3 regions of the Desulfomicrobium norvegicum genome follow, and region 3 is predicted to be linked to each of the others. Evidence: riboswitches for the same ligand, from Rfam matches in the RefSeq annotation. Region 3 holds a riboswitch; each other region holds the start of a gene.
What was found. A riboswitch is a leader RNA that binds a small molecule or an ion and turns the genes downstream of it on or off. The one in region 3 is predicted to bind thiamine pyrophosphate.
Positions count from the first base shown of each region.

Region 1 (7,474 bases), on a different contig from region 3:
GCAGAGGCCGATGAAGGTCAGGCCCTGCTCGATGGGGTTGGACACATGGGGTGACGAACCCGATGGACGGGAGGCGGGGACGGCGCAGTCCCGGGCGAGAACGCCGGAGAGGTCGGCTTCATCCAGATCGCGGCGGGCGGAGCCCAGGACACGCAGAGCCTGGCCGGCCATGGCTGCGTTTTGTGCGGCGATGTTGCGGCGGTCCCCGTCGGTCATGGGGCGAACTCCCTCGGGGGCAAGGATGCGCGTGCAGCGCTCCAGGAGCACGTCGGGCGCGCCGTTGACCAGGGCGCGGGCCGTTCCGTCCGGCATGCGGCGGACAACGGTGCTCAGCTTGCGGTCGGAGTCGAAGGGGATCTCGTGCACGCGCGGCATGGCGGCGTCAAAACCGTCCGGATCGCCGCCGGCCTTGGCCCCGGCCGCCAGCATGGCGGCTTCGGTGGGGTCGCCCACCGCGCTCCACGTCCCGTCCTTCTCGGCCAGGCGGGCGTTGTTGCAGCCCAGCAGGACCGAGGACAGTTCCAGCAAAACTTCCCGCTGCCGGTCATCCGGGGCTCCCCCGCCCGCCAGCACCTCGCCATCCGGCGCGTAGCCCTCGCCCGTGACCTCGAAAGCCTGCCCGGCGGCGTACAGGGCCCGCACGGTCATCTCCCCGGCCGTCAGGGTGCCGGTCTTGTCCGTGCAGATGACCGTGGTCGAACCCAGCGTCTCGACGGCGGGCAGGCTGCGCACCAGGGCGCGGCGGCGGGCCATGCGCGAGACGCCCAGGGCCAGGGCCACCGTGACCACGGCGGGCAGGCCCTCGGGCACGGCCGCGACGGCCAGGCTGACGGCGCCCAGAAAAAGCTCGAAAGGCGCGCTGCCGCGCAGGTACCCCAGCAGGAACAGCAGCGCCACGATGCCCAGAGTCGCCCAGATCAGCACGCGGCCGAAGGCGTCGAGCTTCTTCTGCAGCGGCGTGTCCTCCTCCCCCGTCTCGATGAGCTGCGCGATGCGGCCCAGTTCCGTGCCCATGCCCGTGGCCGTGACCACGGCCCTGGCCGTGCCCGTGGCCACGCTCGTGCCCATGAAAATCATGTTCAAACGGTCCGCCAGCAGTGTCTCGCATGCGCAGGCCGCCCTGGCGTCCTTGTCCACGGCGTCGGACTCCCCGGTCAGGGCCGACTCGACGCACGAGAAGGCCGTTGATGCGAAAAGGCGGGCGTCAGCGGCCACCAGGTCGCCGGCTTCCAGGGCGAGCACATCCCCGGGAACGACTTTGGCCGCCGCGACGGCGGTCACGCGCCCGTCGCGCAGCACCTTGGCCTGGGGCGCGGCCATCCTGCGCAGGGCCGCGATGGACTTTTCGGCGTTATACTCCTGATAGAAGCCCATGGCCGCGTTGAGCACGACAATGGCCAGGATGGCGAACGCGTCCACGGCCTCCCCGAGCATCCCGGAAACAACGGCGGCAACCACGAGAATCCAGACGATGAGGCTCCTGAACTGGGCCAGAAGCAACCGCCACGGGCTGACTCCCGCGGAGGCACTGATCTCGTTGGGCCCGCAGGCGGACAGGCGATGGCGGGCCTGGGCGGTCGCAAGGCCCTCGGCCCTTGAATCCAGGGCGACCAGGACTTCCGAGACAGGAAGCGCGTGCCAGGTTCTGTGTTCATTGCCGGGGAAATCGGTCATGTTCTCTTTCCTGTCGGACCCTCCGCAGCCGGCGCACGCCTGCTGAGGAGGGATCGGTTGCAAGAGCGCTGTTTGTGAAATCCCCTTCACGGTAACGCCGGAGAACGCTCAAGGCAATGCGCCCCGATCCTTGGTTACCCTAAAGGGGGATCGGGGCGCATTGCGAACCTCCGTGCCTGCCGCCTCGTCAAAATACGGCGACGGGCCGGATATTGCGGTCCGTCATTCAGGAAGGGCATCCCCGACGCAGGGAATTGTGGGCATCCATGGCGCAGAGCTTGCCGCACATGGTGCAGGTCTTTCCTTCGCTGGCGCGGTTTTCCTCCCAGCGGCGCCGGGGCAGATCTTTATCCAGGGCCGCCGCGAACATGCCTTCCCAGTCCAGTTCCTTGCGGCAAACGGACAAAGCGCGGTCCCTGTCCATGGCGCCTTGAACGCCCTTGGCGATATCACCGGAATGCGCCGCGATGAGCGTACTGATCACGCCCTGATGCACATCGTCCATGTCAGGCAGGCAGAGATGCTCGGCGGGAGTCACATAGCACAGAAAATCCGCACCCGCGGCCGCCGCGACAGCCCCTCCGATGGCGGCGGTGATGTGGTCGTACCCAGGCGCTATGTCCGTGGTCAAAGGGCCCAGCACATAAAAGGGCGCGCCGTCGCAGATGCGCTTTTGCAGCATGACATTGCCCGCGATCTGATTCAGGGGCATGTGTCCCGGCCCCTCGATCATGACCTGGACACCTCTGGCCCTGGCCCGCCTGCCCAGTTCCCCGATGACCAGCAGCTCCTGGATCTGCGCGGAGTCCGTGGCGTCGCTGACCGCTCCGGGGCGCAGTCCGTCACCCAGGCTCAGGGTGACATCGAAGCGGAACGCGATGTCGAGGAGTCTGTCGAATTCCTCCAGCAACGGATTTTCACGGTTGTTGCGTTCCATCCAGGCCGCCAGGAGCGCCCCGCCCCGGCTGACGATCCCGGCCACCCGATCCTGCCCATGCGTCCTGGCCACGGCCTGGCGGGTCACACCGCAGTGCACGGTGATGTAATCAAGCCCCTCCGCGCACTGCGCCTCGATGGATTCGAGCAGCAAGGAGGCGGTCATGGCTTCTATTGAGTGTCCGGCATCGACCAGATCGGCGGCCACCGCATACAGAGGAACGGCCCCGACCATGACCGGCGAATGATGCAGGATCGCACGCCTGGTGGTCATCAGATCGCGGCCCGTGGACAGGTCCATGACGCTGTGCGCTCCGGCCCTGACCGCGACGTCTAGCTTGGCCAACTCAATGTCCAGCGCACCCTGCACTCCGGATGTACCGATGTTGGCGTTGACCTTGGTTTTCAGGCCCGCGCCAATCCCCTCGACGGAAAAAGTCCGCCCCACGTTTTTTGGAATGACGATCCGCCCCTGCGCAACGCCCTCACGGATGATTTCAGGATCCAGACTCTCCTTCTCCGCCACTACCCGCATTTCAGGGGTAATCGTTCCCTCTCGGGCTAAACTCGACTGTGTCATGTTGACCTCGGTTGAAAATGAAAAAAGCCGTTCTCCAGCAAAGGAAAACGGCCGCACGAGCGTCACCATGTTTTTTCGTTTTCCTACGCTGGAATTATCCAGATCAGGTTCAAAGGGTATAATCTCAGACTCATGCGAGCCACCCCTAACTTCTGTCGTGGTGCTTAGTCGGTTCCAAACCCAAGGTCAACGGCGGGATCTTTCAAGGTGCGAACCCTGCGATCCGGTGGCGCAGGGCGATTATTTCTTCGCGTAGCGGGTCCTCGCCCGGCAAATCCCGCACGGCCTCGTCCAAAAGCCTCAAGGCCTCGGCTTTCTCGCCAGTTCGGGACAGGACCAGCGCCCGGGTGCTCTTGAAAAGCACGTTGCCGGGCTCGATCTTCAGAGCCTGGGCGGACCATTTCAGAGCGTCCCGCTCCTGCCCCAGATTTGTCTGGGCAAAGGCCAGATTGTTCATGGCTTCAGGATTTTCTGGATTTCGCTTCAGGGCCTGCCGGTAACTGGCCGCGGCTTCTTTCCAATCACCCAGGGCCGCGTGCACGTTGCCCAGATTGATGAGCGGCTGATCCCAGGAGCGGTCCCTGGCGGCCGCGGTTTCGTAGGCCCCGAGGGCCAGATCAAGTTCTCCGGAGGCCTCGTAGGAGGCCCCCAGATCATTGTGCTCCCTGGCATCCAGCGGATCGGAGAGCACGACAATCCTGGGCGTGGCGCAGCCGCCCAGGGCAAAGGCGAGGCAAAGGACAAGACAGCATGCAAGGCGCACGGTTCACTCCAGAAACAGATATAGTCGGTTCATGCGTTCCCAGCGGTCGAGCAGCTCGCGGTCGAGCAGGAACATGTCCCCGCTGGTACCAATGTGCATGAGCAGCCCGGCGGAATCGTATCCATAGACAACCACGTAATGCCCCTGGCTGAACATCTTCGTGCCCATGTCGAGCATGAGGATGACCGGCCCTCCAGAGTCGATCATTGCTCGGACCATGTCCAGGTCGCCGCGCCCGGATCGGGTCGTGAAACCCAGGGACCGGGCATGGTTCTCCATGTCGGGAAGCAGCGATCGCTCAAGGCCCGGGGTGAAGACGCGGCGCGTCACTTCATCCAGCGCAACATTCCTGCCGTGAAAAGCCAGCACCGAGGCCAGGGCCGCCGGTCCGCAGTCATTGACCTTGGTCTGGGGAACGAACGGAACCTGTAGACGCACCGCACGGGGAAAAGAGTCCTGAACCGGCTGAAAGGCGGGGCGCTGCATACACCCCGCACAGGAGAACACCAGAATCAGGAGCAGCGGGCAAAGCGCTCTAGCTGATGACAATGCGCTTGTCGCTTATGTGCAGGATGAGCACGACCAGCAAAATGACCAGCAGGACCGCGATGACCGCCCCGAGAATGCCGCCGCCCACGTCGCCGGAGAGACCGGCCAGCTGATGCAGCTGCTCGTCGGAAAGCGAACCGAGCTTGGCGTCCACCTCTTCCGGAGTCAGGCCGTAGTCAGCCAGCCGCTGGGTCACGACCTTGTTCTCCAGGGCGCTCTGGATGGAAGCGATGTCGGCGCTGCGCTCGGACACGATCTCGCCCGAAGACAGGCGGCTTTGCGCCAGAAAGGCATCGGCGTTGGACGGAATGAACGCGATAAAGAGATAAGCGACCAGAATCGGCCAGCACACGCGCGTGTTGAAAAACCATTTTTGTCGATTCATGCTTCAAGCCTCCATGAAATTACGGTCACAAGCTCCACTACTTCCCGGCGCACACCGGCGACATCTGTCAGACGGAGCAATCCTTTGGGAAAAGTAACCGCTTCTTACAGCGTCCGAGGCTTGATAGTCAAACCGCTTCCATGCGCAAGCCCCGCTGCATGCCGAAATGGACGACATCGCGAACATCCGGCTTGCACGACATGGACGAACGCGAGGGACCGCATACAAAAATTCGCTTGACGTCGTTGCGTTCAAATCGGCCAATCATGAACTTCAAAGAATTTAGCAACGAACCGGAACGACGTATGACAAAGATTTATCCTGCATCGTGACTTGGCGTGTTACATTTCAAATGTCTTACACATAGACCTATTGACATTCACCAGTATTAAGACTTTAGATTTAAAAACTACAGCATTTGTTTTTGCACAAAAGTGAAAAAGGACCTTTGGTTGAAATAGAACGCGATGCATCCTGCAAAAAGCGCTTTCTATTCTCAAACCACCCAAGGAGTGTTCAATGAGCCCCAATTTGGCCAAACCTTTCATAAGCGCAACCAAGCATGTACTCTCCGCCACTGCGGCTCTTGAGGTCGTGGCTGGCCCGCCCTATGTGAAAAAAGACAAGATTGCCTGCGGCTGTGTTTCCGCGTTGATCGGCATCACCGGCGACAAAAAAGGGACTTTCTGCATCTCTTTCGACAAGAACACGGCCGTTTACATAGTCCGGCAAATGCTCGGCGACGCCATCGAGGATGTCGTGCAGGACGTGCAGGACGCCATGGGCGAAATCACGAACATGATCTCCGGCCATGCACGGGTCGGCCTGGTCGATCTGGGCTTTAAACTGCAAGGCTCCACACCGTCGGTCATCATGGGAGACAACCACTCAATATCATACCGGACCTCGGCGCGGGCCATCGCCATCCCCTTTTCCTGTCAGGCTGGAAAGTTCACCCTCGAATTCTGCTTCGACTAGAACGACCCGCATCGTAGTCACAAAGGCAGAGGCATCGTCACACCAATGGCGCTAGGCACGCTCCAGCCCGAAAGAGGCTGGACAGCCGATTTACGCCCCGACTGCCATCCTCCGACCGCTTCCTCCCGAACTCCGCCGTCCCGAAAGCGATCTCTCGAAAGCCCTGCCGATTGGTATCGCCATGCCGTCATTGCGGTTCGAATACAAAAACAGTAATCACTCTCAAAAGCATCCCTTTTTTGCATCCAACCCCACTGGAGCGCCATGTCTTCTCAAGATCAAAATCCACTCGCCGGACAAGGCTGGAATTTCGACAATACCTACACCCGTCTGCCCGAATCACTTTTCGTGCGTCAAAAGCCTGTGGCTGTAAAAAAGCCGGGCCTTGCCCTCCTGAACCGCGAACTGGCGTCGTCCCTGGGCCTTGATGCGGACAGCCTCGACGGTCCGGAAGGGGCCGCCGTTTTTGCCGGAAACAGCCTCCCCGCAGGAGCGGACCCCATTGCCCAGGCCTACGCGGGGCATCAGTTCGGACATTTCACCATGCTCGGCGACGGCCGCGCCATTCTCCTTGGCGAACATGTCACCGCCAAGGGCGAGCGCTTCGACATCCAGCTCAAGGGCTCGGGCCAGACCCCATTTTCCCGCCGGGGCGATGGACGCGCGGCCCTTGGGCCCATGCTCCGCGAATACGTCATCAGCGAGGCCATGCACGCCCTTGGAATCCCGACCACGCGCAGCCTCGCCGTGGCCACCACCGGCGAACCCGTACACCGCGAAACAACCCTGGCGGGAGCCGTCCTGACCCGCGTGGCGAGCAGCCACATCCGCGTGGGCACCTTTGAATACCTTGCGGCGCGCGGCAAGACCGAGGACCTGCGCATCCTGGCCGAATACACCATCCGCCGACATTACCCGGAACTTGCCGAGGCCAGAACCCCCTTCCTTGAACTGCTGCGCGCGGTCATGGAGGGCCAGGCCCGGCTCGTGACCAGCTGGCTGCATGTCGGCTTCATCCACGGAGTCATGAACACCGACAACATGGCCCTGTGCGGAGAAAGCATCGACTACGGCCCATGCGCGTTCATGGACGCATACGACCCGGCCACCGTATTCAGCTCCATTGATCGCGACGGACGCTATGCCTACGGCAACCAGCCCTCCATTGCCCAATGGAACCTGACACGCCTGGCCGAAACCCTGCTCCCGCTGCTGCATGAGCATGAGGAAAAGGCCACGGCCCTGGCCCAGGAGACCCTGGAGGAATTTCCGGCGATGTTCCGGCGGCACTGGATTGAAGGCATGCGGGCCAAACTTGGCCTGTTCACGGCCGAGGACGAGGACGCGTCCCTGGCCCAGGAGCTGCTGAAGCTCATGCAGGAAGGCGGCGCGGACTATACCCTGACGCTGCGCGGGCTCACGGAAGAGACTCCGGATGGTTCATTTTACCGCGACATCGGTTTCATGCGCTGGCGAGAGCGCTGGGAAGCGCGGCTGGCCCGACAGCACGAGACACCCGAGGAGTCGCGCATTCTCATGCGCGCGCACAACCCGGCCGTCATCCCGCGCAACCGCCGCGTGGAGGAGGCGCTGGAAGCGGCAACCCTGA
Region 1 is NZ_FOTO01000001.1:45,263-52,736, forward strand. Features, by position in the region: gene BMZ24_RS00195 (cation-translocating P-type ATPase) at 1-1,674, opposite strand, end outside; gene thiC (phosphomethylpyrimidine synthase ThiC) at 1,901-3,190, opposite strand; TPP riboswitch at 3,254-3,347, opposite strand; gene BMZ24_RS00205 (tetratricopeptide repeat protein) at 3,393-3,953, opposite strand; gene BMZ24_RS00210 (cysteine peptidase family C39 domain-containing protein) at 3,957-4,439, opposite strand; gene BMZ24_RS00215 (PA2779 family protein) at 4,489-4,887, opposite strand; gene BMZ24_RS00220 (chemotaxis protein CheX) at 5,407-5,865, shown strand; gene BMZ24_RS00225 (protein adenylyltransferase SelO) at 6,130-7,474, shown strand, end outside.
Region 1: another riboswitch for thiamine pyrophosphate. It lies ahead of thiC (phosphomethylpyrimidine synthase ThiC); the one in region 3 lies ahead of thiM (hydroxyethylthiazole kinase).

Region 2 (7,474 bases), on a different contig from region 3:
CGCCACGGGGAAGTGCACAAGATCCGCATCCAGGCGCAGTTCATGGGCCGAGATGGCTTCGTAGGCGGTCAGGGCCGGGTTCAGGGCCTCTTCGGCCTTGGGATCGTAAGCGGCCAGGTTGCAGCGGGTGAAATAGTCGTCCAGCTTGGGCTGCAAGGAATTCACGATGTCCCGCGCCGCCGTGGTGTCATTTCCGAAGGGCAGGATGGTCCGGGCATTTTCCTGTGCCTGGCGCTGCCACTCTACGTACAGGGCGGCGGCCTGGTAGAATGCCTCGACCTGCTCCGCGCCGATGCCGGGCGTCCCGCCGCGATCCTGCACGCTGCCCACGCAGGCCATGATCTCCTCGATGAGCGCCTGCGTACTCTGGTCGCGGGCCGAAATGGGCGTGATCACCCCGTCTCCGTTGAAAGGGGATTCATGCAGCAGGGCCTCGGTTCCGGCGACCTGCTCGATGGTGATGGCCTCGCTCCCTTCCTGACCCAAAAAGTTCTGGATCTGTCTGGCCGAGGACAAAAGCCGCCGTCCTTCCGGGGTGGAGTCGTCCAGGGCCGCCAGGGGCAGGGAAGAGCTTCCGGCCATGAGGGGGCGAAGGTCGCGCAGCACCGTGCAGACCCAGTTCACGGCGGCCAGGATCTCGGGAACCCTGACCCGGCCGTCGCCGTCGGTGTCGAGCATGGACAGGGTGCGCGGATCGAACTCAAGCCCGTCCACTGGACAGCTCAGGGCCGCCCACAGCTTCTGATCCAACTCGCCAAGATGGAGAAGATCCTCGGCCGTGTCGAGTCGAACCTGATCAAAACCGCCAAGGCGGAAAAAACGCCAGCGGTGCGAGGATGACGAACCAGTCTCCATGCGGTGCTCCTTGTGCGAGGACGATTGGGGGTGCGGACGGTGCGGGTATTTCTTACGCTCAACACGGAACCGATATCAAGAAAGAAAGCCCGTCATACGTGAACCGTATGCCGTCGCCGGGATGCTTTGGACCGTATCGCCGTCGCGTCCTTTTTTTTCCTGCGCGGCGTCAGGGGCAAAGAATGTTCGTCAGCGCGGCGATCTTGCCCCGGATGTCCTCGGCGGCGGTGATCTCGGTGACCAGGGCCATGCACCGGGCACCGTGGTTGGCCACTTCCTTGATGTTGTGCTCCTTGATTCCGCCGATGGCGACAAAAGGCAGATCGATATTGCGCGCGACGAAGTCCAGATAGTCAAAGCCCACGGGCGCGCAGACATCCTCCTTGGTCCGGGTCGCGAAGATCGGCCCGACACCTATGTAATCCGCGCCTCGTGATACTGCGGCACGGGCCTGTTCCGGGGAATGGGTCGAGAGGCCGACGGCCATGCCCTCGCCCACCAGGGCGCGCACGGCCTCGACCGGCAGGTCTTCCTGGCCCACGTGCACTCCGTCGGCTCCCGTCAGCAGGGCCAGATCGATGTCGTCGTTGACGATGAAGGCCGCGCCGGCCTCGCGGGTCATGGCGCGCAGCTGAAGGCATTCCTCGTACTTGAGTCCCATTTTTTTCGTCTTCTCGCGGTATTGGATGATGCGTATCCCGCCGTCCAGCATGGTCCGGACAACGTCCGCGTTGCGCCGTCCCAGGGAGAATTTCTCAGCGGTCAGCCCGTACAGGCCGCCTTCATGCATCAGCCGGGTCACAAGTTCGCGTCCGTTCATGCCTTTTCCTTATATATGGTGTGAAAATGGTTCAGAATCACGTCGGCCTGCATGGCCGCGGCCATGCCCACACAGGGAGACATGGGCGGATTCGGGATGTCGCAGGCCGTCACGTGGTCCCCGACAATGACGAGGCCCGGCCGCACGGCCCGGACAGTCATGCTCCCGGCGCGGCCGAATCCCCCGAGCCCCGACGCCCCGACCACGAGCCGGCCCGTCTGGGTCATGGTCTCGACGATGAGCTTCTTGGTGCGCGGATCGTCCACGGCCTCGACCACGGCGTCGCAGGATCCAAAAAGGCCGGTCATGTTCCGGGCGTTCACATGCAGATGAAGGGCCTCGATCCTGGCCGCCGGATTGATGGCCATGAGGTTGTCGCGCAGGGCCTCGACCTTGGGGCGGCCGACCTGGGCCAGCGTGAAATGCTGGCGGTTGAGGTTGGAAGGCTCCACCTCGTCCGCATCGGCCAGGACAAGGTCCGTGAATCCGCTGCGCACGAGGTGCACGGCGCAGTTGGAGCCAAGGCCTCCGGCGCCGATGATCCCGATCCGCACGGAACGCAGGAAGGAAAGGAAGCCCTCGTCCAGATAACGCTTCAGGCCGTGTTCAAAGGTGTTCACGCGCTGGCCTCGATGGGTTCCCAGTCCTTGAATACGGCCTGATATCCGCGTGAACGCAGCATGGCCTCGATCTCGGCCACGCTGCGCGGGTCGGAGATCTCGAACTGACCGGTCTTTGCGGGTTTGGCGTGTCCGCCCACGGCGGTGCTGACCCCTGCCGACATGCGTGTCACGCCCAGCGGCAGAATGTTGTCGCGAAAGCTCGGAGCCTCGCGGGTGGAGATGGTGATGGACAGGCGCGGCAGGAAGATGCGCAGGGCGGTCATGGCCTGCACCAGCTCCCGGTCGGAAACGATGCACGCCGGTTGAAACGCTCCTGCATGGGGGCGCATGCGCGGCAGGGACACGGCGATGTCCACGCCGGGATAGCGTTTTTGCAGCCAGGCCGCATGCAGGCCGACGGCGTAAATTTCCTGCCGCCAGTCGGTCAGACCAAGGAGCGCCCCGATGTTGACCACGCGCATGCCCGCCTCGGCTCCACGCTGCGGAGTGTTCAGCCGAAACGCATAGTCCCGCTTGGGTCCGGCCGGGTGCAGCTCGGCGTAAAGGACCGGGTCATAGGTTTCCTGGAAAACCGTCAGCCCGTCCACGCCCGCCCGGGTCAGGCGCGCGTAATCCGCCGTTTCCATGGGGTAGACCTCCACGGATATGGAGGGAAACAGGGGGCGCAGCACCTGCACGCAGGCTTCCAGATACGCAACGCCCGCCTTGCGCGGGGCCTCTCCGGTCAAGAGGAGCAGGTGCCTTAACCCCGTGGCGGCGATGGCCTCGCCCTCGGCCCGGACCTCGTCCAGGCTGAGCTGGCTGCGCGGAATGCTGTTTGGGGCCGCGAACCCGCAATAGCGGCAGTGGTTGGCGCAATGGTTGGAGACGTAAAGCGGGGTGAACAGACTCACCGTGCGGCCGAAATGGCTCAGGGTCAGCGCGTGGGCGCGGGCGGCCATGCTCTCCAGGTGCTCGTCCGCGGCCGGGGAGAGCAGGGCCGCGAATGCGGATGCATCGACGCGCGGGAGGTCCACGGCACGGCGCACGTCATCCCCGCTCACGGTTTCGAGATGCAGGGGAGTCTGGCCCAGACGAAGGGCTTCGGACAGAAAGCTCATGACGCGCCTTCCGTCCGGTCCAGAAATCCGGTCAGGGGCGAGGAGGCCTGGGCCAGGGTGGCGACCGCCCCGGGCCCGGCCAGCCAGGCTTCGCGTCCGGCCGTCACCGCCCGTCCGAAGGCCCGGCCCATGAGCACGGGATCAGCGGCCGTGGCGATGGCCGTGTTGACCAGACAGGCCGCCGCCCCCATCTCCATGGCCCGGCAGGCTTGGCTGGGAGCGCCGATGCCTGCGTCGACGATGATGGGCAGCTCCATCTCCTCGATGAGGATGCGGATCATCTCTTCGGTCCGAAGGCCCCGGTTGGTGCCGATGGGCGCCCCCAGCGGCATGATCGCCGCCGCCCCGGCATCGGCCAGGGAGCGGGCCACGTAGAGATCGGGATTCATGTACGGCAGGACCACGAAGCCTTCCCTGGCCAGAGTTTCCGTGGCCTTGGCGGTCTCGTATCCGTCGGGCAGCAGGTAGCGGTTGTCGGAAATGACCTCGATCTTGATCCAGTCCCCGCAGCCCATGGCCCGGGCCAGACGGGCGATGCGCACGGCCTCGTCGGCGTTGCGCGCCCCGGAGGTGTTGGGCAGCAGGGTCATGTGGGAGGGGATGTGCTTCATGACGTTGTCCGTCTTGCCGTCCAGGTCCACGCGGCGCAGGGCCACGGTGATGACCTCGGAGCCGGAGGCTTCGCACACGGGCGCGATGAGCGCGTCGTTGCCGTACTTGCCCGTGCCGGTGAACAGGCGGCTGCTCAGGCGCTTGCCGCCGATTTCAAAAATATCGGTATGTTCCATGGTGATTCTCGCTGTTTGCGGTGTGGGAAAGGTGTCTGGTCGTCATTGCCGGGGCAGGATCAGCCGCCGCCGACAAAGCTCAGCAGTTCGAGCCGGTCGCCGTCGCACAGGCTGGTGGCGGCGAATTTGTCGCCGGGCACGATGCTCTGGTTCAGTTCGGCCACGACCACGGCAGGATCGAGATTCATGGACAGGATCAGACCGTGCAGGGTCTGGCCGGTTTTTATGTCCTGGGTGCGTCCGTTGACGATGATGTGCATGGGTGCCTCCGCGTTTTTGTTGCAGGCCGGGCGGAGCGCAAAAAGAAAACCGCGCCGGATGGGGCGCGGTTCGATGAATGGGTGTTTTCCGGAACCAGCTTCCCTACGGCAGCATGATCTGCGTCAGGTCGTAAGGGTCGGGAACGTGTTCCCTCTCAGCCCATCGGGCTCCCCCAGCTTGTGATGGGTAGCATTATGTGGATCGGGCGGGGTTGTAAAGGTGAGGATGAGGATGAGGTGATTTGCGATGATGAGGTGATTTGCGATGATGAGGTGGTTTGCGATGATGAAGCGGGTTGCGAAGACAGGTCAGGTCACCGAGTGAGCGTTGCGGGGTGTTTTGGGCAAGGGCCGCCGAAACTCCCTCTCCGGCCTCGTAGAGTTCAGCCGTCGCCCCTCTGGACAGCGGCTCGCGCTCCGGACGACACGCGACGGCTGAACAAACGATGCCTGGATCGGTCAGACAGTCGCCGACCCTTGCCCAAAACACCCCGCAACGCTGCCGGACGTTCGAGGCTCCGTCGTTGCGTTGTGAAGGCAAAGACTTCCTCTTTGGCCTCGTAGAGTTCAGCCGTCGCCCCCCCTGAAAAGTGGATCGCGCTCTGGACGACACGCGACGGCTGAACAAACGATGCCTGGATCGGTCAGACAGTCGCCGGCCCTTGCCCAAAACACCCCGCAACGCTGCCGGACGTTCGAGGCTTCGTCGTTGTGTTGTGAAGGTAGTTATTTCTTCTTTTATTTCGAATAGTTGAGTTGATGCGTTAATGAGCGTTCTTGATGTCGCCGACCAGGATTCAATTTGTCGCAGCAAAAGTAGTCATTCCCGCGAAGGCGGGAATCCATCCTGCTGTTGCCTGTCTGTTTTGATGTCGCCGTCCAGGATTCAATCTGTCGCAGCAAAAAGTAGTCATTCCCGCGAAGGCGGGAATCCATCCTGCTGTTGCCTGTCTGTTTTGATGTCACCGTCCAGGATTCAATCTGTCGCAACAAAAAGTAGTCATTCCCGCGAAGGCGGGAATCCATCCTGCTGTTGCCTGTCTGTTCTTGATGTCGCCGACCAGGATTCAATCTGTCGCAGCAAAAAATAGTCATTCCCGCGAAGGCGGGAATCCATCCTGCTGTTGCCTGTCTGTTCTTGATGTCGCCGTCCAGGATTCAATCTATCGCAGCAAAAAATAGTCATTCCCGCGAAGGCGGGAATCCATCCTTATGTTGGCTGTTTGAAAGTAAATGAAATCAGAAGGCAGGGGGATGGATTCAGGGCATGATCGGCGTCGTTTGGAAGGGGGGCCGGGCAGAGGGGAGCCCTCTGCCCGGCGCCTTTTATTTGGCGTATTCGTATCTTTTGGTCACGCGGTCGGAGAGCTGGGCGTGGGCGAAGCCTGCCTGGCGGGATTTGGCGAAACGCTCCTCGGCTTCCTGGCTGCACATGTCGCAGCCCTGAACCGGCACGTGCAGTCCCAGGGATTTGGGCGTTTTGGCGGTTTCGCTCTCGATGATGAGAAGTCCCGGGCAGTGCGGACAGTCCTTGAGACGCTCGACCTGGGTCTCGGTGATGTCGTCCGTGTCGTAGTAGATGGAGCGGCGGCGCGTGAAATATCCGCCCTCGCGCACGGCCTCCGAGGGCCTGGGGTTGAAGTAGACTTCCGGCAGCTGGTCGCACAGGGCTTCGAGATAGTCGATGGTGGATTTTTGTTCGCGAATCTTCTCCCGGTCCAGATCGGGTTCCTGCACGGCGGAGAAATCCACTCCGGCCAGCGCCAGACTGATGCCCAGGTTGACGTAGGGCAGCGCGCCCTTGATGGCGTATCCGCCTTCGAGCACCGCGATGTCTGGTTTGAGCATCTGGGTGAGCTTGGCGTAGCCTTGGGCCGTGAAGTTCATGTTGGTGATGGGGTCGGAGAAGTGGTTGTCCTGCCCGGCGGAGTTGATGATCAGGTCGGGTTTGAAGTGATCGAGGATGGGCATGACGATCCTCTCCACGGTCATGAGATAGCCTTCATCCGAGGTGCGCGGGGGCATGGGCACGTTGATGGTCCGGCCCAGGGCCTTGGGGCCGCCGGATTCCGAGGGGAAGCCCGTGCCGGGATAGATGGTGCGGCCGTCCTGATGCAGCGAGATGAAGAGCACGTCCGGGTCATGCCAGTAGATGTCCTGGGTGCCGTCGCCGTGGTGGCAGTCCGTGTCGATGATGGCCACGCGCAGGTTGCCGTAGTTCTCACGGATCCATTCGATCATGACCGCTTCGATGTTGATGTTGCAGAAGCCGCGGCTGCCGTGGACCGTGCGCATGGCGTGGTGCCCGGGAGGCCGGACCACCGCGAAGGCGCGTTGCCGTTCCTTTTGCATGACCAGCTGGGCCGCGCGGATGACTCCGCCGGCCGAGATGAAATGCGAATCCGTGCAGACGGACTTCACGCTGGGAAAGCAGAAATGGGCGCGCATGATGTCTTTTTCCTCGGCCACGAGGGGGCGGTATTCGCGGATGCCCTCGATGTCGAAGATGCCCTCTTCCCGGAACTGGTCCTGGGTGTAGAGCAGTCGCTCCTCCCGTTCGGGGTGGGTGGGGGAGATGGCCCAGTCGAAGGCCGGGAAGAAAATGATGCCGAGGCTTGATTGTGCGGTGAGCATGGTCCCTCCGTTCAGGATGCCAGGATGGTGGTGACGCCGGGTCGCATCTGACAGCGGACACGGATGTTACGGCCGATGGTGTAGTGCCCCTCGACCATGTTGAAGGCATCGGCCTGGATGACCTGGATATCGCCTTCTTCTGCGGGAATGCCCTGACGGTCCAGCTCGGCCCGCAACATGGTGGTGGCGTCGTGCACGGCCTCTTCAAGGGTGTAGGTGCGCTTGACGGTCTTGTGGATGCCAAGGCCCGGCACGGTGAAGCTGCCGCGCGAGGTGTCCACGGTCAGGACCAGGGACTGGGTCGGCCGGGTCAGGCATGCGCCGATGGCGTTGGCCACTTCCGCGTGCTGCGGGGCCACCACGGGCAGGCCGAAGGCTTCTTCCAGGAGCGGGA
Region 2 is NZ_FOTO01000020.1:14,143-21,616, reverse strand. Features, by position in the region: gene BMZ24_RS18430 (hypothetical protein) at 1-855, opposite strand, end outside; gene thiE (thiamine phosphate synthase) at 1,025-1,675, opposite strand; gene thiF (sulfur carrier protein ThiS adenylyltransferase ThiF) at 1,672-2,295, opposite strand; gene thiH (2-iminoacetate synthase ThiH) at 2,292-3,398, opposite strand; gene BMZ24_RS18410 (thiazole synthase) at 3,395-4,186, opposite strand; gene thiS (sulfur carrier protein ThiS) at 4,246-4,446, opposite strand; TPP riboswitch at 4,530-4,631, opposite strand; gene BMZ24_RS18400 (histone deacetylase family protein) at 5,773-7,080, opposite strand; gene BMZ24_RS18395 (hydantoinase/oxoprolinase family protein) at 7,092-7,474, opposite strand, start outside.
Region 2: another riboswitch for thiamine pyrophosphate. It lies ahead of thiS (sulfur carrier protein ThiS); the one in region 3 lies ahead of thiM (hydroxyethylthiazole kinase).

Region 3 (7,474 bases):
GGACCTGCCCGGAGAAGTCGAGGTTTGGAGCACCGGCCATGAGCTTCAGGAGGGTCGATTTGCCGCATCCGCTCGGCCCCAGGATGCAGGTCGTCCGTCCGCCCCCGAGGGTCAGGCTCAGGTCCGCGAACAGCGGTCGGCCCTCGAAATCGAGGGAGATGCCTTCAAGGGCGATGCCTGGTGCGGCCTGCGCGGTGGCGGGAGCGTACACGGCTATACGAAGAACCGGTGGAAGTGATGCACCGGCCCGTGTCCCTGGCCGATGACGTAGGCGGCTCCGGCCCGGATGGCTTCGCTGATGTATTCCTTGGCGTTGCGCACGGCCGTTTCCATGTCTTCGCCCCTGGCCAGGTTCGAGGCGATGGCCGAGGACAGGGTACAGCCCGTGCCGTGGTTGTTGCGGGTCTGGATGCGCACGCCCGGCAGGGTCACGACGCGCTTTTCATGGCCGATGTACAGGATGTCGTCGCTGTCGCCCGACTCCAGATGCCCACCCTTGACCAGCACGCTCCCCCGGCCCATGGCCGCGAGGTCCGTCAGCGCTTCCATGGCCGCCGCCTGCGTGGCTATGTCCCGGCCGAGCAGCACCGAGGCTTCGGGCAGGTTGGGTGTGATGAGCGTGGCCATGGGGATGAGCTCCGATTTCAGGGCGTCGATGGCTTCGTCCTGCAAAAGCTTGTCCCCGCTCTGGGCGACCATGACCGGGTCGAGCACGATGATCCCCACCCCGTGTCTGGCCAGCCCCCTGGCCACGGTGCGGATCAGTTCCGGGGAGAAGAGCATGCCGATCTTGACCGCGTCAGCCCCGATGTCGCCAAGCACCGCGTCCATCTGCGCGGCCACGAATTCGACGGGCACGGCGTGGATGCCGGTCACGCCCAGGGTGTTCTGGGCGGTCAGGGCGGTGATGACGCTGGCCCCATAGCAGCCGTGGGCCGCGATGGTCTTGAGGTCGGCCTGGATTCCGGCCCCGCCCCCGCTGTCGGACCCGGCGATGGTCAGTACGCGGTGATATTTGCGCTGGTTCATGAAAGCTCCTTGGCTGCACGGATGATGGTTCTGAGGCGGGAGGCAGCCTCTCTTGGATCTGGGGCCGAGACGATGGCCGAGACCACGGCGATGCCGTCACACCCTGCCCGGATGACCTCGGCCGCGTTGCCCGGGCCGATGCCGCCGATGCCGACCAGGGGCAGGGACACGGCCGCGCGGATGGCGGCCACGCCCTCAAGGCCCAGCGCCGGGGCCGTGTCGGTCTTGGTCGGGGTGGAGAAGACGGGGCTCACGCCCACGTAGTCCGCACCCTCGGCTTCGGCGCGCAGGGCGTCCTCCACGCACTCGGCCGAGATGCCGATGAGCATGCCCGGACCCGTCAGGCGCCGGGCGTCGGCGATGAGCATGTCGGTCTGGCCCAGGTGCACGCCGTCGGCGCCCACGGCCAGGGCCACGTCGATGCGGTCGTTGATGATGAGCGGGACGCCGGTTCCGGCCAGCAATTCACGCACGGCCCGCGCTTCGGCCACGAATTCGCGGGTCGCGCAGCGCTTTTCCCGCAGCTGCACGCAGGTCACTCCCCCGGTCACGGCGGCGCGGACGATGTCCGCGGTGGAGCGGCCAAGGGACAGCCTCCTGTCCGTGACCAGGTACAGGGACAGATCAGGCATGGTGTTCCTCGTGGATGCGGCATTCCTTGGCCAGGTCCTCGGGCGTCAGATTGAAGAGAGCGTCCAGGAGATGGATCTGAAAGGAGCCGGGGCCGGAGGCCTGCGTGCCCGCCCTCTCTCCGGCCAGTCCCAGGAAGGCCAGGGCAGAGGCGGCGGCGGAGACGGGATCGGGGTCCACCGCGTGGAAGGCGCCGACCAGGGCCGTGGCCGAGCAGCCCGTGCCCGTGACGCAGGGCATGAGCGAGTGCCCGCCCTCGATGACCAGCGTGCGCCGTCCGTCGGTGACCAGATCGGTGGGCCCGGTGATGGCCAGGGTGGTGCCCAGTTCGCGGGCCAGGGCCCCGGCGGCCTTGGCTGCGTCCTCGATGGAGTCCGTGGAGTCAACGCCCTTGGTGGTTGCGTTCTGTCCAGCCAGGGACAGGATCTCGGAGGCGTTGCCGCGCACCACGCTGACCTTTGTCCAGGCCAGGATGGATTTCGCGGCCTCGGTGCGCAGGGTCGTCGCTCCAGACCCCACCGGGTCGAGGATGATGGGCTTGCCGAGCGCCGTGGCCCTGCGTCCAGCCTTGAGCATGGCCGCCACCCAGACATCGGTCAGCGTGCCTATGTTCAGTACCAGCGCCCCGGCGTAGGCGACCATCTCTTCGACTTCGTTTTCGGCGTGGGCCATGACCGGAGACGCGCCGCAGGCCAGAAGGGCGTTGGCGGTGTAGTTCATGACCACGAAATTGGTGATGTTGTGAACAAGCGGTTTGTTTTGTCTAAGGGCGCGCAGGTTGTCTGCGGCCTTGCGGGCTGGATCGGACACGGTGCACCTCGCACTGCTGTTGATATTTGGGGCAGCAGGGGCGAGGAATGGGGGGATTGGCCGGTCATGGCCTCAAGTCTTGCAATTCCCTTCGCTGGCATGATCCAGATCAGGTTCAACGGGTATCATCTCAGGCTCCTCGCCACCCCTGCAAAAACTGATTTCTGGCTAGGACAAGCGCGTTTGGCTGTCAAGCTCACTCCCCGGCGACGCAGTTCCGCCCGGCGTCCTTGGCCTTGTAAAGGGCCTGGTCCGCGCGCAGCAGGGTCGTGTCCACGGGTTCGCCGGGCCTGTGAATCGTGAAGCCGATGCTGACCGTCGGGGCGGGAATTTCGTCGCGGATTCTTTGTGCTCCGGTCACGGCCTGGCGCAGTCGTTCCGCCACGACCGGGGCGCTGACTGCGTCGCAGGCCGGGAAGAGGAACAGAAATTCCTCTCCGCCCCAGCGCGCGCACATGTCGTATTCACGCAGGGAAAGTTCCAGGGCCCGGGCCACGGCCTGCAGCAGCTGATCCCCGGCGGCGTGTCCGAAGTTGTCGTTTACCTCCTTGAAATGGTCGAGGTCGGCGATCATGACGGCGAATCCGCCTTCTGGTTTTCGCGTTGCCCGGGAAGCGGCCTCGTCCAGGCGCACGGTCATGTAGCGGCGGTTGGGCAGGCCTGTCAGGGAGTCATAGTTGGAGGCGTGCTCCAGACGCTCCTTGAGCTGATGCAGCATGGTCTGGTACTGGTCGCTGATGCGCACGATTTTTTCCAGCTGCCGGACTTTCTTTTCGTAACTGGCCAGATAGCCCTGGCTGCGCTCGCGTTCGGCGGCCTGAAAACGGTCCGCGATGTGGGTCAGCCGGTCCAGCAGGCGCTGCTGGTCGAGGTAGCGCTCAAAGAGCATGCCAAGCGCTTCCTTCCATCCTTCCGGAGGCGTTTCAGCGCCAAGAATGGCCTCGATGCTCCGCTCTAGACTGTCTTCAGGCGGACACTGCGGCATGATCATGACCTCGGGGCGATGGTGAAGGGAAAGGTGCAGTCTTCCTTGAATTCCTCGGCCAGTTCGCCGACGCGTTCGTTGTCCGGATCATAGTTCCATGCGACGCTGACCGGTCGCCCGCTCTGGTGGGATTCCTCCAGGCGGTCGAAGATGTCCATCATGGCCCGGATGCTGCTGGTGTTGAGATAGATCAGCTCCAGGTCGAAGGCGAGGGGGCGGTCGTCATTCTTCAGAAAATCGTCGATCCAGTCGATGATCGGCTGAAAGAATTCAAAGGGATTCTCGGGGTATGAATCTCCGGCCATGAAGACACGTCCCTGCTCGTTGTCGGCGCGGACCATCGGAGTGCTGGGTGTTTGGGCGATATCTAGATTGTTCATGTTCTTCTCGTACTTTTTTGAGTCTTTCTACAGTACGACGCGCAGGCTCAGGAAGCTTCGCGTCTCGTCGATGTCGCGCACCGTGACAGCCAGGGGGCGTGAGGCCTTGCGGGCCATGTCGATGATCCCCAGACCCGCGCTGCCGTTCAATCCCTCGCGCGGCTGGCGCAGCTGGGTCTTGAAGAGGGCCTTGAGCGCGGCACGGTCCAGGACCGCCAGGCCGTCCACGCGTTCCTTCAGGGTGATTCCGTCCTCGCGGGTGACGACATTGCCCGCGCTGATCACATAGTGTTCATCCTCGCGGGACACGACGATGGCCGCGCTGGCCGCGCCTGTCAGCTTCGGGTGCTGGTCCGCGTAGCGACGGATGTTCTGGGTCATTTCTATATAAACGGAAAAAATGTCGGCCACGGCGCTGGGCGCTTCCTGCTGATGGTTGAGGTAGTCGCGCAGGGCGCGGCCGATCTCCTCGATCAGGGCGGCGTTGATGGGGCCGTTGAAGCAGACCATGATCTGTTGACGGTCAAAGATTTCGCGCAGGTCGTAAAGGTCGGGTGTGCTCATGAAGCGATCTCCTTGGAGGAATCAGCCGGCGTTTGGTCGAAACGAAAGGCCAGCACGGTGATGTCGTCGCGTTGCGGGTTGTCTCCACGGTATTCTTGCAGGGCGGTGGTCAGGGCCTTTTCCTGGGCTGCAAGCGCAAGGCCCGAGTGGGCCTCAAGCCAGTTCACGAAGCCGCTTCGCCCGAAAGGCAAGCCTCTTTGTCCCCCGGATTGGTCCAGAATTCCGTCCGTGACAAGATAAAAAACAGTGTCCGGTTCAAGGTCCAGAGTTCGGCAGGTGAAGTTTCTGGATCGGCGGTCGTTGATTCCGCCCCGGTCACCCCGGTAATGCTCGACCTGTGCTCCCCTGGCCGTGAAGAGGTCGATGTGGGCTCCGGCGAAATGAACCTTGCGGGTTTCCCATTCAACGAAGCACAGCCCGATGTCCATGGACGTGGCCAGGCGCTCCAGGCGTTTGGTGTCCGGCATCATGGCGCGCACGGCCTTGTCCGCACTCTCAAGCAGCGCGGCCGGGTTATTCCAGCTCTGTTCCATGGTGGCGCGTTCCAGGGCCGCGTGAGCGATCATGGTCATGAAGGCTCCCGGCACTCCGTGACCGGCACAGTCGATGACTCCGAACAGGCAGCCCTCGGCCCGTTCCCGGTACAGATAGAAATCGCCGCCGACAACGTCGCGCGGATGCCAGACCACGAAATACTGTCCGCGCAGGTGTTCGCAAAGCTGCCGGTCCGGGAGAATGACCCGCTGGATGAGGCTCGCGTAGCGGATGCTCTCCGTCAGCTGGCGATGCGTGTCCTTCAGCCGTGCATGGGTCGCCTCCAGCTGGGCCGTGCGTTCGGCCACCCGCTGTTCCAGCTCCCTGGTGTGCGCCTGGACCTGGGAAGCCATGCTGTCGAAGGCGCGCGACAAGGCTCCGAGTTCGTCGTTCCGGTTCGATTGCAGCCGGGTGTCGTAACGCCCTGCGGCGATCCTGCGGGCCGAGTCGGTCAGGACCAGCAGCGGGTGCAGAACGAGACGGTCAAAGCCCAACGTCAGGGTCAGGATGACCAGCAGCAGAATCACCGCGCCTCCGGCCAGGGCCAGGTGAATGATGTTCGAGGACAGAATGCCCTCGGCCGCCGGATTGACGCTGCTGACCACGGTCCAGCCGAGTTCCGGAAGATGCGCCAGGGCCATCATGCGCGTGCCCTGTTCGGTTTCGACCTGAAGCGGAAGCGCCTGCGTGTCCCTGCGGCCGGTCTCGGCCAGGGTGCGGGCGAAGGTCTCCTGATCGCTGTGTTCGCTCAGTTCGGCGAAAACGGTCCGGGAGGTGTCCTGCTTGCCCACGGCTCCATATTCGATCCTGTCCGGATCCGGATGGGCCACGATGCGGCCCTGCCCGTCGATGATGAAGCTCATGGCCCCGGCCGAGCGCGGGGCGAGCATGGTCTTCAGGAACCTGTCCAGCTGCATGCCGGTTCCGACCAGCCCGAGTGGCATTCCCGCCGCGTTGCGCACCTGTACGTTGATCCACAGATTGGTCACCTTCAGGGTGGCGTCGGGGTTGACGTTCAGGGTGTAGGGAACCGGCACGTCCATGGTCGAAAAGTACCATGCGTCGGTCGCCTTGCCCGTATCCAGCGTGTAACGGTATCTGGCGCTTGGGCTTTTGGGATCGGCGTAATAGTAGGCCAGGGTGCGGTGGTGTATGACAAAATAGGTCTGGTCGGCGAAGGCCTGGCGAAATCCTGCCGCTTCGGCCAGAAAGCGGGATCGGGCAGGCGCTTCCTGTTCTTTCAGCAGCCAGTCCTTCAGGGCGCTGAGATCCGCGAAACGCTGGGCGATGGCCAGCTCGCGGCCGACCAGGGCCTGGATTTTCTCACGGGTGAGCTGCGCTTCGGCAACGGCCAGTCTGCGGCTCAGGTCCGTGGTCAGATCGCTCAGAATCCGCTGACCCACCGCGACGGAGAGCAGCAGCACGGCCGCCGATATGAACAGCAGCAGGGTCCCGACCTTGCGGCGCAGCCCGGAGGCGCGCTGATCGGAGGGGAGTGGGGTGATGGGGGGTGGGGTGTTCATGACGCCTGCCTGCGGGGTTTGCCGAGCAATTTGGACTGATGGAGTTTTTGCTAAATTTTCAGCACATTGCAATGACAATGAGCTGGTGTCAACGCAGGAAGCCCCGGGGCGCGGGATACGTGTTTTTGTTCGAACCCGGGTCTTGTGCTTGTTGGTGCTTGTACCGTATTTTCATGTATGACAACCGGATGGAGTTTTGTCCGGCCTTGTGCCATGTGTGTCGGGACGCTGGGGACCTGTAGGCAGTGCGGAGGATAATCATGATGATCAGTGTGCGCAAAAATGGATTGTTTTCCTTCATGTTTTCAGAGGTCTGTTTTATTGATGCATGCCCCGGAGCCAAGGCATTCATGATCGGCGCCATGAGCGTGGCGGTTTTGCTGTTGTGGATGTCCGCCGTCTGCCACGCACAGCCCGTCGAACCGATCAGGATCGGAAGCATTTTTGCCAAGACCGGCCCGGGCGCGGAGGAAAATTCTCCCAACTACCGCATGGTCACGCTCGCGGCAGGTCAGATCAATGCTGCGGGAGGTCTTCTGGGGCGCCCTGTCGAGGTGATCGAATTCGATACCGGGAGTACGGCCCTTGGAGCGCGACAGGCCGCCGAGGCCGCCGTCAAGGCCAAGGTTTCGGCCGTCATCGGCCCTTCCTGGAGTTCGCAGGCCATGGCCATGGGGCCCGTGCTTCAGCAGGCGGGCATTCCCATGCTCGGCGCAACCACGACCGCTTCGGAGGTCACCGAAATCGGGGATTACATTTTCCGGGTCTGCTATACCGACTCGTTGCAGGCCAAGGCGCTGGCCGCCTTTGCTTATGACGACCTGAAAGCTCGAAGTGCCATCGTCGTGACCATCGCCGGAGACGTCTACAGCGAAGGGCTGAGCTCGGGTTTCATCGAGCGTTTCACCGCGCGCGGAGGCAAGGTCGAATCGCAGTTGCGCTATCTTCAGAACGCCATGAACTTTGATGAGCAGGTCCGCGTCATCGGCGAGAAATCTCCGGATCTGATCCTGGTGGCC
Region 3 is NZ_FOTO01000007.1:122,584-130,057, reverse strand. Features, by position in the region: gene BMZ24_RS11920 (ABC transporter ATP-binding protein) at 1-211, opposite strand, end outside; gene thiD (bifunctional hydroxymethylpyrimidine kinase/phosphomethylpyrimidine kinase) at 214-1,029, opposite strand; gene thiE (thiamine phosphate synthase) at 1,026-1,661, opposite strand; gene thiM (hydroxyethylthiazole kinase) at 1,654-2,469, opposite strand; TPP riboswitch at 2,537-2,628, opposite strand; gene siaD (biofilm regulation diguanylate cyclase SiaD) at 2,666-3,460, opposite strand; gene siaC (biofilm regulation phosphoprotein SiaC) at 3,457-3,834, opposite strand; gene siaB (biofilm regulation protein kinase SiaB) at 3,862-4,398, opposite strand; gene siaA (biofilm regulation protein phosphatase SiaA) at 4,395-6,455, opposite strand; gene BMZ24_RS11880 (ABC transporter substrate-binding protein) at 6,716-7,474, shown strand, end outside.